One region of the Leptothrix mechoopdaensis genome, then DNA from elsewhere that is predicted to be linked to it. Evidence: predicted binding sites of a transcription regulator. Region 1 holds the regulator's gene; each other region holds the start of a gene.
The links. The regulator sigma-54, encoded in region 1, starts transcription at its own class of promoters, with help from an activator protein. The targets are predictions, from matches to a motif close to TGGCANGNAANCTGCTTT.
Positions count from the first base shown of each region.

Region 1 (4,207 bases):
ATCGACGGCGTGCCGGCGATCGGCATCCACGGTCGCTTCTACACCTCGCCGTCGCTGGCCGGCGGCGAGAACACGCCCGAGCTCGAAGGCGGCCAGCGTTGCCTGGCACTGGCCGACCAGCTGATCGCGCGCGTTCGCAAGGGCTGAGGCCCGATCGGAAGGGGTCCAGGCGGACCTCTTCCCGCCAGCCGCAGCGGGTGCGCCGTGAGGTGAACTCCCGCTTCGGTTGATGCATCAAAACCACCCGGCGGCGCAGACGTATGGCTAGAATCGTCTGCAATTTCTGTGCCGCCATGACGCCGTCCCCCACCTTCACCCCCGCCCTGCGCGCCGCCCTGACCGGGCTCGCCCTGCTGATGGCGTGCGCGCTGCCGGTCCGGGCCGAACGCGCCGATCGTGACCTGCCGCTGAGCTTCGACGCCGGCCAGCTGCGCATCGACGGCAAGCGCAAGGTGCAGGTGCTCAGCGGCGGCGTCGAGATCACCCGCGGCACGCTGGTGCTCAAGGCCGCGCTGGTCGAGCTGCGCGAGACGCCGACCGGCCAGGTCGCCGTCGCCACCGGCAGCGCCGAGCAGCCGGCGACCTTCCGGCAGAAGCGCGACGGCGTCGACGAGACGGTCGAGGGCCAGGCCCTGCGGATCGAGTACGACACCGTCACGCAGACGGTGAACTTTCAGAAGCAGGCCCAGGTGCGGCTCTGGCGCGGCGCGGTTCTGGCCGACCAGATCAGCGGCGAGACCATCGTCTATGACCATGGCCGCGACGCCTTCGAGATCCTCGGCGCAGCCCCGGCGCCCGCCGGCACGACCAGCCCCGCCGGCTCCGGCCGGGTGCGCGGCGTCGTGACGCCGCGGCCGGCCCAGCCGGGCGCGTCGGCCCCCGGTGGAGCCGGCCGTTGAGCGCGGCGAACGCCACCAGCCGACTCGAGGCCCAGGGACTGCAGAAGTCCTACGGCGCCCGCAAGGTCGTCAAGGACGTCCACCTGGCCGTCGACAGCGGCGAGGTCGTCGGCCTGCTGGGGCCCAACGGCGCGGGCAAGACCACCAGCTTCTACATGCTGGTCGGCCTGGTCCGGGCCGATGCCGGCGAGATCCGCATCGACGGCCGGCCGGTGCAGGGCCAGCCGATCCACCAGCGCGCCCGGCTCGGGCTGTCCTACCTGCCGCAGGAAGCGTCGATCTTCCGGCGCCTGACGGTCGAGGAGAACATCCGCGCCGTGCTGGAGCTGCAGCAGGACGCCAGCGGCCGGCGCGTCGACGCGGCCCACATCGAGCCGATGCTCGAATCGCTGATGGCCGACCTGTCGATCACCCGGCTGCGCCACAGCCCGGCGCCGGCGTTGTCCGGCGGCGAACGCCGGCGCGTCGAGATCGCCCGGGCGCTGGCGACCCAGCCGCGCTTCATCCTGCTGGACGAGCCGTTCGCGGGCGTCGACCCGATCGCGGTGATCGAGATCCAGCGGATCATCGGATTCCTCAAGGCGCGTGGCATCGGGGTGCTGATCACCGACCACAACGTGCGCGAGACGCTCGGCATCTGCGACCGCGCCTACATCATCAGCGAGGGCCGCGTGCTGGCCGAAGGCACGCCGGCCGAGATCGTCGAGAACCCGGATGTTCGCAAGGTCTACCTTGGCGAGCACTTCCGGATGTGACCCGCGTGTGACCCCTGGCCGACCCCCATGAAACCCTCCCTGCAGGTCCGCCTTTCCCAGCACCTGGCGCTGACGCCCCAGCTGCAGCAATCGATCCGCCTGCTGCAGCTGTCGACGCTCGAACTGCACCAGGAAGTCGAGCAGATGCTCGAACAGAACCCGTTCCTGGAAGCCGACGAGGACGCCGCTGGCGCCGATCGCCCGATGGCGCTGCCCGACGAGGGCGTGCCGGTCGCGCCGGCCGATGACGGCGGCGCTGCCGGCTCGTCCGACTACACCGCCGAGCGGGTCTCCGAAGGGCCCTCCGACAGCCCCGCCGAGTCCGCCAGCAGCGCCGCCGATGGCGACGGCGCCGGCATGGAACAGCTCGACTTCGGCGCCGCCGAGTCCACCCCCGACGACTGGGACAGCGGCCACGACCGCGAGGACTTCAACAGCCTGTCCGACAGCAGCGGCAACCGCAACGGCGCGCTCGAGGACGACGACAGCGACTGGAGCGAACGTTCCACCGCCGTGCCCAGCCTGGCCGAGCACCTGCGCGCCCAGCTGCGCGGCATGCGGCTGGCCGACGAGGACATCATGCTGGTCGAGTCGCTGATCGACTCTCTCAACGAGGACGGCTACCTGGCCGACCGGCTGGAGGAGATCGTCGAGCGGCTGGTCCAGGTCCTGAGCGGCGCGCCGCTGACCGAGGCCACCGAGGCGCAGTCGGCCTCGCTGGTCGACGACACCGTCGACGCGATCGATCCGGCGCTGCTGGCCGAACAGGCGCTGTTGCGCGAGGACCTGCTCGACCGCCTGCGCTGCGCGCTGGGCTGGCTGCAGAGCCTGGAGCCGACGGGCGTGGGCGCGCGCGACCTGGCCGAGTGCCTGGTGCTGCAGCTGCGCGAACGCGACGCGACGCCGGCGCGCGACGCCGCGATCCGCATCTGCCGCGACCACCTCGACCTGCTGGCGCGCCGCGACGTGCGCAAGCTGACCGTCGCGCTGGGCGTCGACGAGGACCTGATCCGCGATGCGCAGAGCCTGATCGTCACGCTCGAACCCAAGCCCGGCCGCCGCTTCGCCCGCGCCGAGGCCAACATCGTCGTGCCCGACGTGATCGTGCAGAAGTCGGGCCGCGGCTGGAAGGTCGTGCTGAATCCGGACGTGATGCCCAAGCTGCGCATCAACGACATGTACGCGCAGGTGCTGCGCCAGCACCGCAGCCAGCGCAACGGCGGCGGCGGCGACAACGGCGCGACGCTGTCGGCGCGGCTCCAGGAGGCGCGCTGGTTCGTCAAGAACATCCTCCAGCGCTTCGACACCATCCAGCGGGTCTCGCAGGCCATCGTCGAACGCCAGAAGGCCTTCTTCACCCACGGCGAGATCGCGATGAAGCCGCTGGTGCTGCGCGAGATCGCCGACGAGCTGGGCCTGCACGAGTCGACCATCTCGCGCGTGACGACGGCCAAGTACATGGCCACGCCGTTCGGCACCTTCGAGCTGAAGTACTTCTTCGGCAGCTCGCTCAACACCGAGGCCGGCGGCAACGCGTCGAGCACGGCGGTGCGGGCGCTGATCAAGCAGTTCGTGGCCGCCGAGGACCCGAAGAAGCCGCTGTCGGACAGCCAGCTCAGCGCGATGCTGGAAGAGCAGGGCATCCAGGTCGCCCGCCGCACGGTCGCCAAATATCGCGAAGCACTGAAGATCGCCCCCGCGAACCTGCGCAAGGACATGTGACATGTCTGGGGCGGCCCGTTGGCACCAGCCCGTCGGACACGGGGTGTCCGACCTACCGAAAGACGTCGGCCGATGGCGACGCGGCCGGGCGTCTTGAACCCGGTCCGGATTCGTTCAAACGGCAGGTCGGACACCCCGTGTCCGACGGGTTTCGTTCAACCGGTAGGTCGGACACCCCGTGTCCGACGGGCTGGTGGCTATTGCTGCTGCGCCAGCTGCTCCGCATAGCGCGTGGCCGGGCGCAGGCTCTGGTGGGCCTGGGCGCGGCTGCGGCGCAGGAAGTCTTCGGCCAGGCCGCTCAGTTCGGGGTTGCCGCTGGCGCGGCACAGGCTCATGACGGCACGGGCGTATTCGGCCGGGCCGAGCATCAGGTTGACGTCGATGTCTTCGCCGGTCTCGTGCAGCAGCAGCGCGTGGATGCGCTGGACGAGCGCGATGCGCGGGTCTTCGGTCGTGACGGTGGCGGCGGCGATGGTGGCAGTGGCGGTGATCGGCATGGTGCGTGGCTCCCTGGCCTGCTCTCCATGCAGATGACGTGCCCGTTTCGCCGGCCCAAACCGCCAAACTGAAACTGCAATCGATGCCGTGCGACAACGCACGATCCAGGTTCAGGGTAAGCACCGACCGTGTGCGCGGGCCGTGCCGCCGTTCACACCCTGGCCAACCCTCGCGGCCCGTGCCTCGGTGGCGGGCCCGACGGGCGTGTGCACCGAACTGCGGCAGCGCGGCGCCGAGCGCACCAAGGTGCGACAGCTCAGCGGTCGCCCGACAGCCAGCGATCGATCTGGTGCTTGCGGTCGTTGCCCCAGAAGGGCTCGCCGTCGACGATGA
Region 1 is NZ_CM132699.1:4,224,748-4,228,954, forward strand. Features, by position in the region: gene ACWA7K_RS18380 (thiol:disulfide interchange protein DsbA/DsbL) at 1-147, shown strand, start outside; gene lptA (lipopolysaccharide transport periplasmic protein LptA) at 294-899, shown strand; gene lptB (LPS export ABC transporter ATP-binding protein) at 896-1,654, shown strand; gene rpoN (RNA polymerase factor sigma-54) at 1,682-3,376, shown strand; gene ACWA7K_RS18400 (hypothetical protein) at 3,574-3,873, opposite strand; gene ACWA7K_RS18405 (DsbA family protein) at 4,131-4,207, opposite strand, start outside.

Region 2 (4,207 bases), 2.4 Mb from region 1:
CGCCGACGACGGCCAGCAGCACCAGACCCAGCGCCAGCGCCAGCGGCAGGTCGCCCTTGCTGGTCTCCAGCGCGATGGCGGTGGTCATCACGCGTGTCACGCCGGCGATGTTGCCGCCGACGATCATCACGGCGCCGACCTCGGCCACCGCGCGGCCGAAGGCGGTCAGCAGCACCGTCAGCACCGACAGCCGTTCGTGCACCAGCAGGAGCGCGGCGCTGGCCAGCGGGCCGGCGCCCATCGAGCGCAGCTGGTCGCCGCCCTCGGCCATCGCGTCGATCACCAGCCGGCGCGTCAGCGCGGCGATCAGCGGCACCACCAGGATGCTCTGCGCCACCACCATCGCCGCCGGCGTGAACAGGATGCCCAGCGAACCGAGCGGCCCGCTGCGCGACAGCAGCAGGTAGACCACCAGGCCGACCACCACCGACGGCAGGGCCAGCAGCGTGTTGAGCAACCAGACCGCCAGCCCGTGGCCCGGGAAACGTGTCACCGCCAGCCAGGCGCCCAGCAGCAGCCCGACACCGGCGCCCAGCGCGCAGGCGCTGCCGCTGACCTGCAGCGACAGCAGCAGCACCTGCCGCACGACAGGGTCACCGCTGGTGATCAGCTCGACGGCGGTCGTCAGGCTCTGTGCCAGCGTCGTCATCGCCGCGCTCCGCAAACAAGATAGGCAGGTCCGTTCATGTGGCGCGCGATTCTGCGGATCTTGTCCAGACGTGGCGATATGTCCGGATCTGCATAGCCAACCGGCGTCAGGCAGGGGTCGACGGGGCCTCGATACCATCCGCCGCTCCATCGATGCACCCTCGCACGACCATGACCGCAGCCCTCGGCCCCTCCCCCCTGATCAGCGGCGATGCCCACCTGAGCGTCGACCAGGCCCGCGCCGCCATCGCCGCCGCGCTCGTGCCGATCACCGGCGACGAGAGCGTCGCGCTGCATGACGCGCTGGGCCGCACGCTGGCCGAGCCGGTGATCTCGGCGATCGACGTGCCGGCGCACGACAACTCGGCGATGGACGGCTACGCCTTCGCGTCCGCCGACCTGCCGGCCGCCGGCCAGGTCGCCACGCTGCGGGTGGTCGCCACGCTGCACGCCGGCGACGTGCCGGCCTTCGAGGTGCCGCCCGGCGGCTGCGTGCGGATCATGACCGGCGCGGTCATGCCGGCCGGACTCGACACGGTCGTGCCGCAGGAGCTGTGCAAGACCACGACGGTCGACGGCGAGCCGGCGATCACGCTGGCGGCCGGCGTCGTGCAGCCGGGCGAGAACCGCCGCCTGGCCGGCGAGGATCTGGCACGCGGCAAGCCCGCCGTGCCGGCCGGACGGACGCTGCGGCCGGCTGAGCTGGGGCTGATCGCCTCGCTCGGCATCGGCCGGGTGACGGTGCGGCGGCGCCTGAAGGTAGCCGTGTTCTCGACCGGCAACGAGCTGCGCAGCCTGGGCGAGCCGCTGGACGCCGGCTGCATCTACGACAGCAACCGGCCGGCGCTGGTCGGCGCGCTGCAGCGCCTGGGCGCCGAGGTGGTCGACCTGGGCCTCGTGCGCGACGACCCGGCGGCGCTCGAGGCCACGCTGCAGCGCGCCATCGCCGAGGCCGACGTCGTGCTGACCAGCGGCGGCGTCAGCGTCGGTGATGCCGACCACACCCGCACGCTGCTGGCCCGGCTGGGCCGGGTCGACTTCTGGAAGGTCGCGATGCGCCCCGGCCGGCCGTTCGCCTTCGGACCGCTCGCGGCACCCGAAGGCCAGCCGCCGCGCTGGCTGTTCGCCCTGCCCGGCAACCCGGTCGCCAGCCTGGTGACCTTCTACGCCTTCGTCCGCGAAGCCCTGCAGCAGCTCGGCGGTGCCGAGGTCCGGCCGCTGCCGACGCTGCGGGCGCGCTGCGAGACGGCGATCCGCAAGCGCCCGGGCCGGACCGAGTTCCAGCGCGGCATCGTCGGCCGGGCCGACGACGGCGGCTGGTCGGTGCGGCTGACCGGCTCGCAGGGCGCCGGCATCCTGCGCAGCATGAGCGAGGCCAACGCGCTGGTCGTGCTCGGTCACGAGCAGGCCTCGGTCGCGGCGGGTGATCCGGTCGAGGTCTGGCTGTTCGACGGGCTGGTCTAGGACAGGACTTGCGGGTTTGCCTGAAGTCCGGCCTGTGACAACCGCACGGCCCCGCTGACCTGCTTCACCGCGTCTTCGCGTGTCATCTGTTCAAGGCTGGCACACCCGACTCGGACTAACCCGGACGTTTGACGGGTTGAAATCGGCTGGAAGTGCGCCGAATCGGCTTTTGTGCATTGGCACGCTTGTTGCCCTTGGAAGGTTCCCGGGCGGCCTCGTTCCAGCCGCCTTGACACACCTCGCCGAGGAGACGTTTCCATGAAGAAAAGCTTGCTGAGCCTGCTGGTTGCAGCTTCCCTGTCGACCCTGGCCGCCCACGCGGCGGTGACCGACAAGATGATCGAGAACGACGCGGCCAGCACGGGTGACGTGCTGTCGTGGGGCATGGGCACGCAAGGCCAGCGCTACTCGCCGCTCAAGCAGATCAACCCGTCCACGATCAACAAGCTCGTGCCGGTGTGGTCGTTCTCGTTCGGTGGCGAGAAGCAGCGCGGCCAGGAATCGCAGCCGGTGATCCACAACGGCAAGATGTTCGTGACGGCCTCCTACTCGCGCATCTTCGCGCTCGACGCCAAGACCGGCGCCAAGCTGTGGAAGTACGAGCACCGCCTGCCCGACGGCATCATGCCCTGCTGCGACGTGATCAACCGCGGCGCCGCCCTGTACGACAACCTGGTGATCTTCGCCACGCTGGACGCCCAGCTGGTCGCTCTGAACCAGGACACCGGTGAAGTCGTCTGGAAGGAAAAGATCGACGACTACGCCGCCGGCTACTCGGCCTCGGCCGCCCCGCTGATCGCCAACGGCCTGCTGCTGACCGGCGTGTCCGGCGGCGAATTCGGCATCACCGGCCGCGTCGAGGCCCGTGACCCGAAGACCGGCGCGCTGGTCTGGACCCGTCCGACCGTCGAAGGCCACATGGGCTACACGTACGACAAGGACGGCAACAAGAAGGAAAACGGTATCTCCGGCACGACCGGCCAGAGCTGGCCGGGTGACCTGTGGAAGACCGGCGGCGCCGCCACCTGGCTGGGTGGCACCTACGACGCCCGCACCGGCCTGGCCTACTTCGGCACCGGCAACCCGGCTCCGTGGAACAGCCACCTGCGCAAGGGTGACAACCTCTTCAGCTGCTCGACCGTCGCCATCGACGTGAAGACCGGCAAGATCGTCTGGCACTACCAGACCACGCCGAACGACGGCTGGGACTTCGACGGCGTCAACGAGTTCGTCACCTACAACGACGGCGGCAAGATCCTCGGCGGCAAGGCTGACCGCAACGGCTTCTTCTACGTCATCGACGCGAAGAACGGCAAGCTCGAGAACGCCTTCCCCTTCGTCAAGAAGATCACCTGGGCCACCGGCATCGACCTGAAGACGGGCCGCCCGAACTACGTGCCGGAAAACCGCCCGGGTGACCCGGTCGCCGGCGCCGACGGCAAGAAGGGCAACACGGTCTTCGCCGCGCCGTCCTTCCTGGGTGGCAAGAACCAGATGCCGATGGCCTACTCGCCCGACACGAAGCTGTTCTACGTGCCGGCCAACGAATGGGGCATGGAGATCTGGAACGAGCCGATCACCTACAAGAAGGGTGCCGCCTACCTGGGCGCCGGCTTCACCATCAAGACGCTGGGCGACGGCCCCATCGGCGCGATGCGCGCGATCGACCCGAAGAGCGGCAAGATCGTCTGGGAAGCGCCGAACAACGCCCCGCTGTGGGGTGGCGTTCTGACCACCGGCGGCAACCTGGTGTTCTGGGGCACCCCGGAAGGCTTCCTGCAGGCGGCTGACGCCAAGACCGGCAAGATCGTCTGGAAGTTCCAGACCGGTTCGGGCGTCGTGGCCCCGCCGGTGACCTGGAGCGAAGGCGGCGAGCAGTACGTCGCGGTGGCCTCCGGCTGGGGCGGCGCCGTCCCGCTGTGGGGTGGCGACGTGGCCAAGAAGGTCAACTACCTGGAGCAGGGCGGCTCGGTCTGGGTGTTCAAGCTGGCCAAGTGATGGCCTGAACCCCGGGACCTGACGCCGGACCCCGCACGCTGCGGGGTCCGCGAGATCCGGACAACGGCGACCCGCGAGGGTCGCCGTTGTCGTTTGG
Region 2 is NZ_CM132699.1:1,862,369-1,866,575, forward strand. Features, by position in the region: gene ACWA7K_RS08270 (ABC transporter permease) at 1-649, opposite strand, end outside; gene moeA (molybdopterin molybdotransferase MoeA) at 820-2,112, shown strand; gene ACWA7K_RS08280 (PQQ-dependent methanol/ethanol family dehydrogenase) at 2,371-4,110, shown strand.
Region 2: a site for sigma-54 is predicted at 2,290-2,307, ahead of ACWA7K_RS08280 (PQQ-dependent methanol/ethanol family dehydrogenase). Genes of this name have one in related genera too.

Region 3 (4,207 bases), 2.3 Mb from region 1:
AGTCGTCGGACAGGTGGTCGCGCGTGATCACCCGTTCACCCGCCGCCATCACGCAGGCGGTGCGCAGCACGTTGAACAGCTGGCGCACGTTGCCGGGCCAGGCATAGGCCTGGAACAGGCGCACGACCTCGGTGCTGAGCGTGGGCGCGTTGCGGCCGCATTCGCGTTCGAGGATGCGCTCGACCAGCGGCATCAGGTCGCTGCGTTCACGCAGCGGCGGCAGGCGCACGGCCAGACCGTTCAGGCGGTAGTAGAGGTCCTCGCGGAAGGTCTTCTGCTCGATCATCTCGCGCAGGTTGCGGTGGGTCGCGCAGACCAGCATCACGTCGACCGCCACCGACTTGGCGCTGCCCAGCGGTGTCACCTGGCGCTCCTGCAGCACCCGCAGCAGGTGGGCCTGAAGGGCGATCGGCATGTCGCCGATCTCGTCGAGGAACAGCGTGCCGCCATTGGCCTGGACGATCTTGCCAACGGCGCCCTTGCGGCGCGCACCGGTGAAGGCGCCTTCCTCGTAGCCGAACAGCTCGGCCTCGATCAGCGTGTCAGGGATCGACGCGCAGTTGACCGCCACGAAGGGCTGCTTGGCGCGGTCCGAATCCTGGTGGATCGCTCGTGCCAGCAGTTCCTTGCCGGTGCCGGTCTCGCCCAGCACGAGGATCGGGATGTCGCGGTTGAGCACTCGCCGGATCTTGTCGAGCAGCGCCCCGACCTGGGCGTCGCCGGTCGCCAGGCGGGCCAGGCCTTCGCGCTGGGCGGTCCCGCCCGAAGTCGACGGCTGGACCGCGGCCGATGCCGGCTGACCGGTCGCGCCGGACGTGTTCGCCGCATCGGCGGCGGTTGCGGAATGACTGGCCGCAGGGGCCGCATCACCCGCCGAGGCCGGCTCGCCAGTCTGCTCGCGCAGCATCGTGTCGAAGCTCTGCCAGACCGGCCAGTTGAAGCGCGCGTAGACGTGGAACTGGCGGCCGTTGTTGGTCTCCAGCGGCAGCGGCGTGGCCAGCGGCGAACGGAAGCGGTCGACCAGCGCGGCCACCGTCGTGCCGAACAGCGTGCTCAGCGAGTGCATGCGCAGCGCCGCGCCGCTCAGGCCCAGCTGCTCCAGCGCGCCACGGTTGGCGCCCACGAGCTTGCCGTCCTGGCTGACGGCGACGATGCCCTCCATCAGCGTGCCGATGAACTCGACGCGGCTGTGGAAGTGCAGGCGCATGACGTTGCGGTAGTCGTCGGTGAGCCAGTGGTTCTCGATCATCCGCGCGCTCATCTTGACCAGCCCCATCGTGTGCTGGTGGTAGCCGCGGTGATCGCCCGAGACGTCGAGCACGCCCAGGATGTTGCCGCGCGGGTCAAGGATGGGCGCGGCCGAGCAGGTCAGGAAATGGTTGGCGTGCAGGTAGTGCTCGTCGGCGTGGACCAGCACCGGGCGTTCCTCGATCAGCGCGGTGCCGACCGCGTTGGTGCCCTTGTACTGCTCGGACCAATTGGCGCCCGGCGCCAGCGCCACCTTGGAGGCACGGCTGAGGAAGTCGTCGACGCCGATCGAATGCAGGATCACGCCGGTCGCGTCGGTCAGCACCACCATGCTCTGCGACTCGACGATCTGGTCGTGCAGCATCTCCATCACCGGCGCGGCATGGGTGTAGAGGCGGTGGTTGCGCTCGCGCACCACCGACAGGTCGGTGCGGCCGAGCGGCGAGAAGTCGGGCCGCTCGATGCGCGACAGGCCGAGCGCCTGGCAACGCTCGTGCGACTGGTCGATGCGCTCGACGTGTTCCTCGGGCAGTTGCAGCGCCGAGGCGATCGGGCGGCGGGGTTCGTCCGCCTGCAGTCGGGCGCGTGCGCTGCCGATCGGCGGCAGGTAACTCGTGGACATGCAGGGCTCCTCAGGAAGATGGGACGGTGACGACGCGGGCCGAAGGATCGTGGAGCGTGACACGTCCCGCCACCCGGGACTGTCCCGAGGGTGTCACACGATGGAACACCTCGAACGGGACACCGGGTTGTCACCCGGCCACCCCTGTCCCATCCGCGCCAGCTCGCAACAGGACACCCGGACAACCCCTCAAGCAGGCGGCCGGAGTCCCCGGGCGGACGCGCTGGAAGCCGTTGGCACGGGCATTGCAGACATGCCGTCCAAGCACCCATCCTCAACGATCCTGGAGACATGCCGATGCCCCGCTCCCTGACCCTGCGCCCCGTCGCCCGCACCCTCGCCGCCCTCGCCTTCGCCGGCCTGGCCGGCCTCAGCACCTGGGCCGTCGCCCACGGTGACGTCACGCCCCAGGCGGTCGACACCAGCAGCCTGCCGCAGCTCGGCGCCGACTGGCTGCCCGACAACCCCTACCGCGGCAACGACAAGGCGGTCGCCATCGGCAGCTCGGCCTACAACCAGAACTGCGCCCGCTGCCACGGCCTGGAAGCCATCTCCGGCGGCATCGCGCCCGACCTGCGCAAGCTCGACAACGACTGCGCCAACGCCAAGGACGCACGCCGCAAGGCCGCCTGCGTGCGCGAGATCGACGACTACTTCAGCGGCAGCGTCCGCCGTGGCAAGGTCCGCAACGGCGCGGTCTACATGCCGCCGTTCGAGGGCATCCTGTCGCAGGAAGCCGTCTGGTCGATCAAGGCCTACCTCGAGACCCGTCGCGAGAAGCCGCTCTGATCCGCTCCGAGCGGATCGGCAGCTGAGCACCTGACCGATTTCCCCCCTTCGGCGCCCCATGGCGCCGTTGTCGTTCCTGCCCACCACGAGACGCCGCCACACGGCGTCCGAACCGAGAGACAAGCCATGAACCGTCGTCGATTCCTGCGCCAGGGCTCATCCCTGGCTTCCCTGGCCGTCGCGCTCGGCGCCGGCGGCACCGCCACTTCCGTGCTCGCCCAGGCGGCCGACGGCGCCTCGGCGCTGGAGAAGGTGCGCGCCCGCGGTCGCCTGATCGTCGGCGTCTACCAGGAACTGCCGCCCTTCCATGTCGACGGCAAGGGGATCGAGGTCGAACTGGCGCGGGCGCTGGCCGGCGGCCTGGGCGTGCAGACCTCGGTCCTGCCGTTCACGGCGGGCGAGAACATGTCCGACGACCTGCGCAACATGGTCTGGCGCGGTCACTACCTGGGCTGGGGCCCTGCCGACGTGCTGCTGCACGTGCCGGTGGACCGGCCGCTGATCGATTCGAGCCCGCAGGTCGAGATCTTCGGACCCTACTGGCGTGAACGCGTCGTGATCGCCCGCGACCTGAGCGTCGTCCCGAAGCTCGACGGACTCGACGACCTGAAGAACCGCCGCATCGCGGTGCCCGGCCTGTCGCTGGCCGGCTGGCTGATGATCGGCGCCGAGAACGGCCGGCTGCGCGAGCAGCTCGTCACCGACCTGCCCTCGGGCGTCGACGCGGCCCAGCTGCTGCGCAAGGGCGAGGTGCCGGTGGCGGCGGGCCTGCGCTCGGAGCTGGAATCGGTGCTGCGCGACGACCCGCGCTACGCCATCACGCCGCTGCCGATCCCGCGTGCGCCGCGCGACGGCTGGGCCGTCGGCATGGCCGTCAAGCGCAGCGCCGGCGACCTGGCGCGCGCGCTGCAGGGCACGCTCAACGATCTCGCCGAACAGGGCAAGCTGCGCGAGATATTCGCCAGCGGCGGCCTGGCCTGGCAAAAGGTCTGACGCCCCTTCGGCGGTATTCGCGGATCGGGCGATGCAGTACTCGCGCCCGGGCGTCCGGAGATTTTTGTGTGGCAGCGCTCGACCAGCATCCGAAAACTTTGTCTATAATTTCGGTCTTTGCTGCAATAGGCCTGATCGAGTTGGTGATCAGAGGGTTGTCGGTCCGGACCGGGGACTACCCGGCTTGGACCGCTCCGCGCGGAACCCCATCACGACACCGACCACCGAGGGCATAACCGAAGGATCCTTCAGTTCATGACGACCATCCGTGTCAAGGAAAACGAGCCGTTCGACGTGGCCCTGCGCCGCTTCAAGCGCACCATCGAGAAGCTCGGCCTGCTGACCGAACTGCGCGCCCGCGAGTTCTACGAGAAGCCCACCGCCGAGCGCAAGCGCAAGAAGGCTGCGGCCGTCAAGCGCCACTACAAGCGCGTGCGTTCGATGCAGCTCCCCAAGAAGCTGTACTGATCGCCCCGCGCGGCTGAGCCGGGTGCATGAAGCCCGTCAGCCGAACGAATGAGCCCACGCGGGACGCCGTGTGGGCTTTTTCATTTC
Region 3 is NZ_CM132699.1:1,895,211-1,899,417, forward strand. Features, by position in the region: gene ACWA7K_RS08410 (sigma-54-dependent Fis family transcriptional regulator) at 1-1,870, opposite strand, end outside; gene pedF (cytochrome c-550 PedF) at 2,162-2,659, shown strand; gene ACWA7K_RS08420 (ABC transporter substrate-binding protein) at 2,786-3,652, shown strand; gene rpsU (30S ribosomal protein S21) at 3,908-4,120, shown strand.
Region 3: a site for sigma-54 is predicted at 2,105-2,122, ahead of pedF (cytochrome c-550 PedF). Genes of this name have one in related genera too.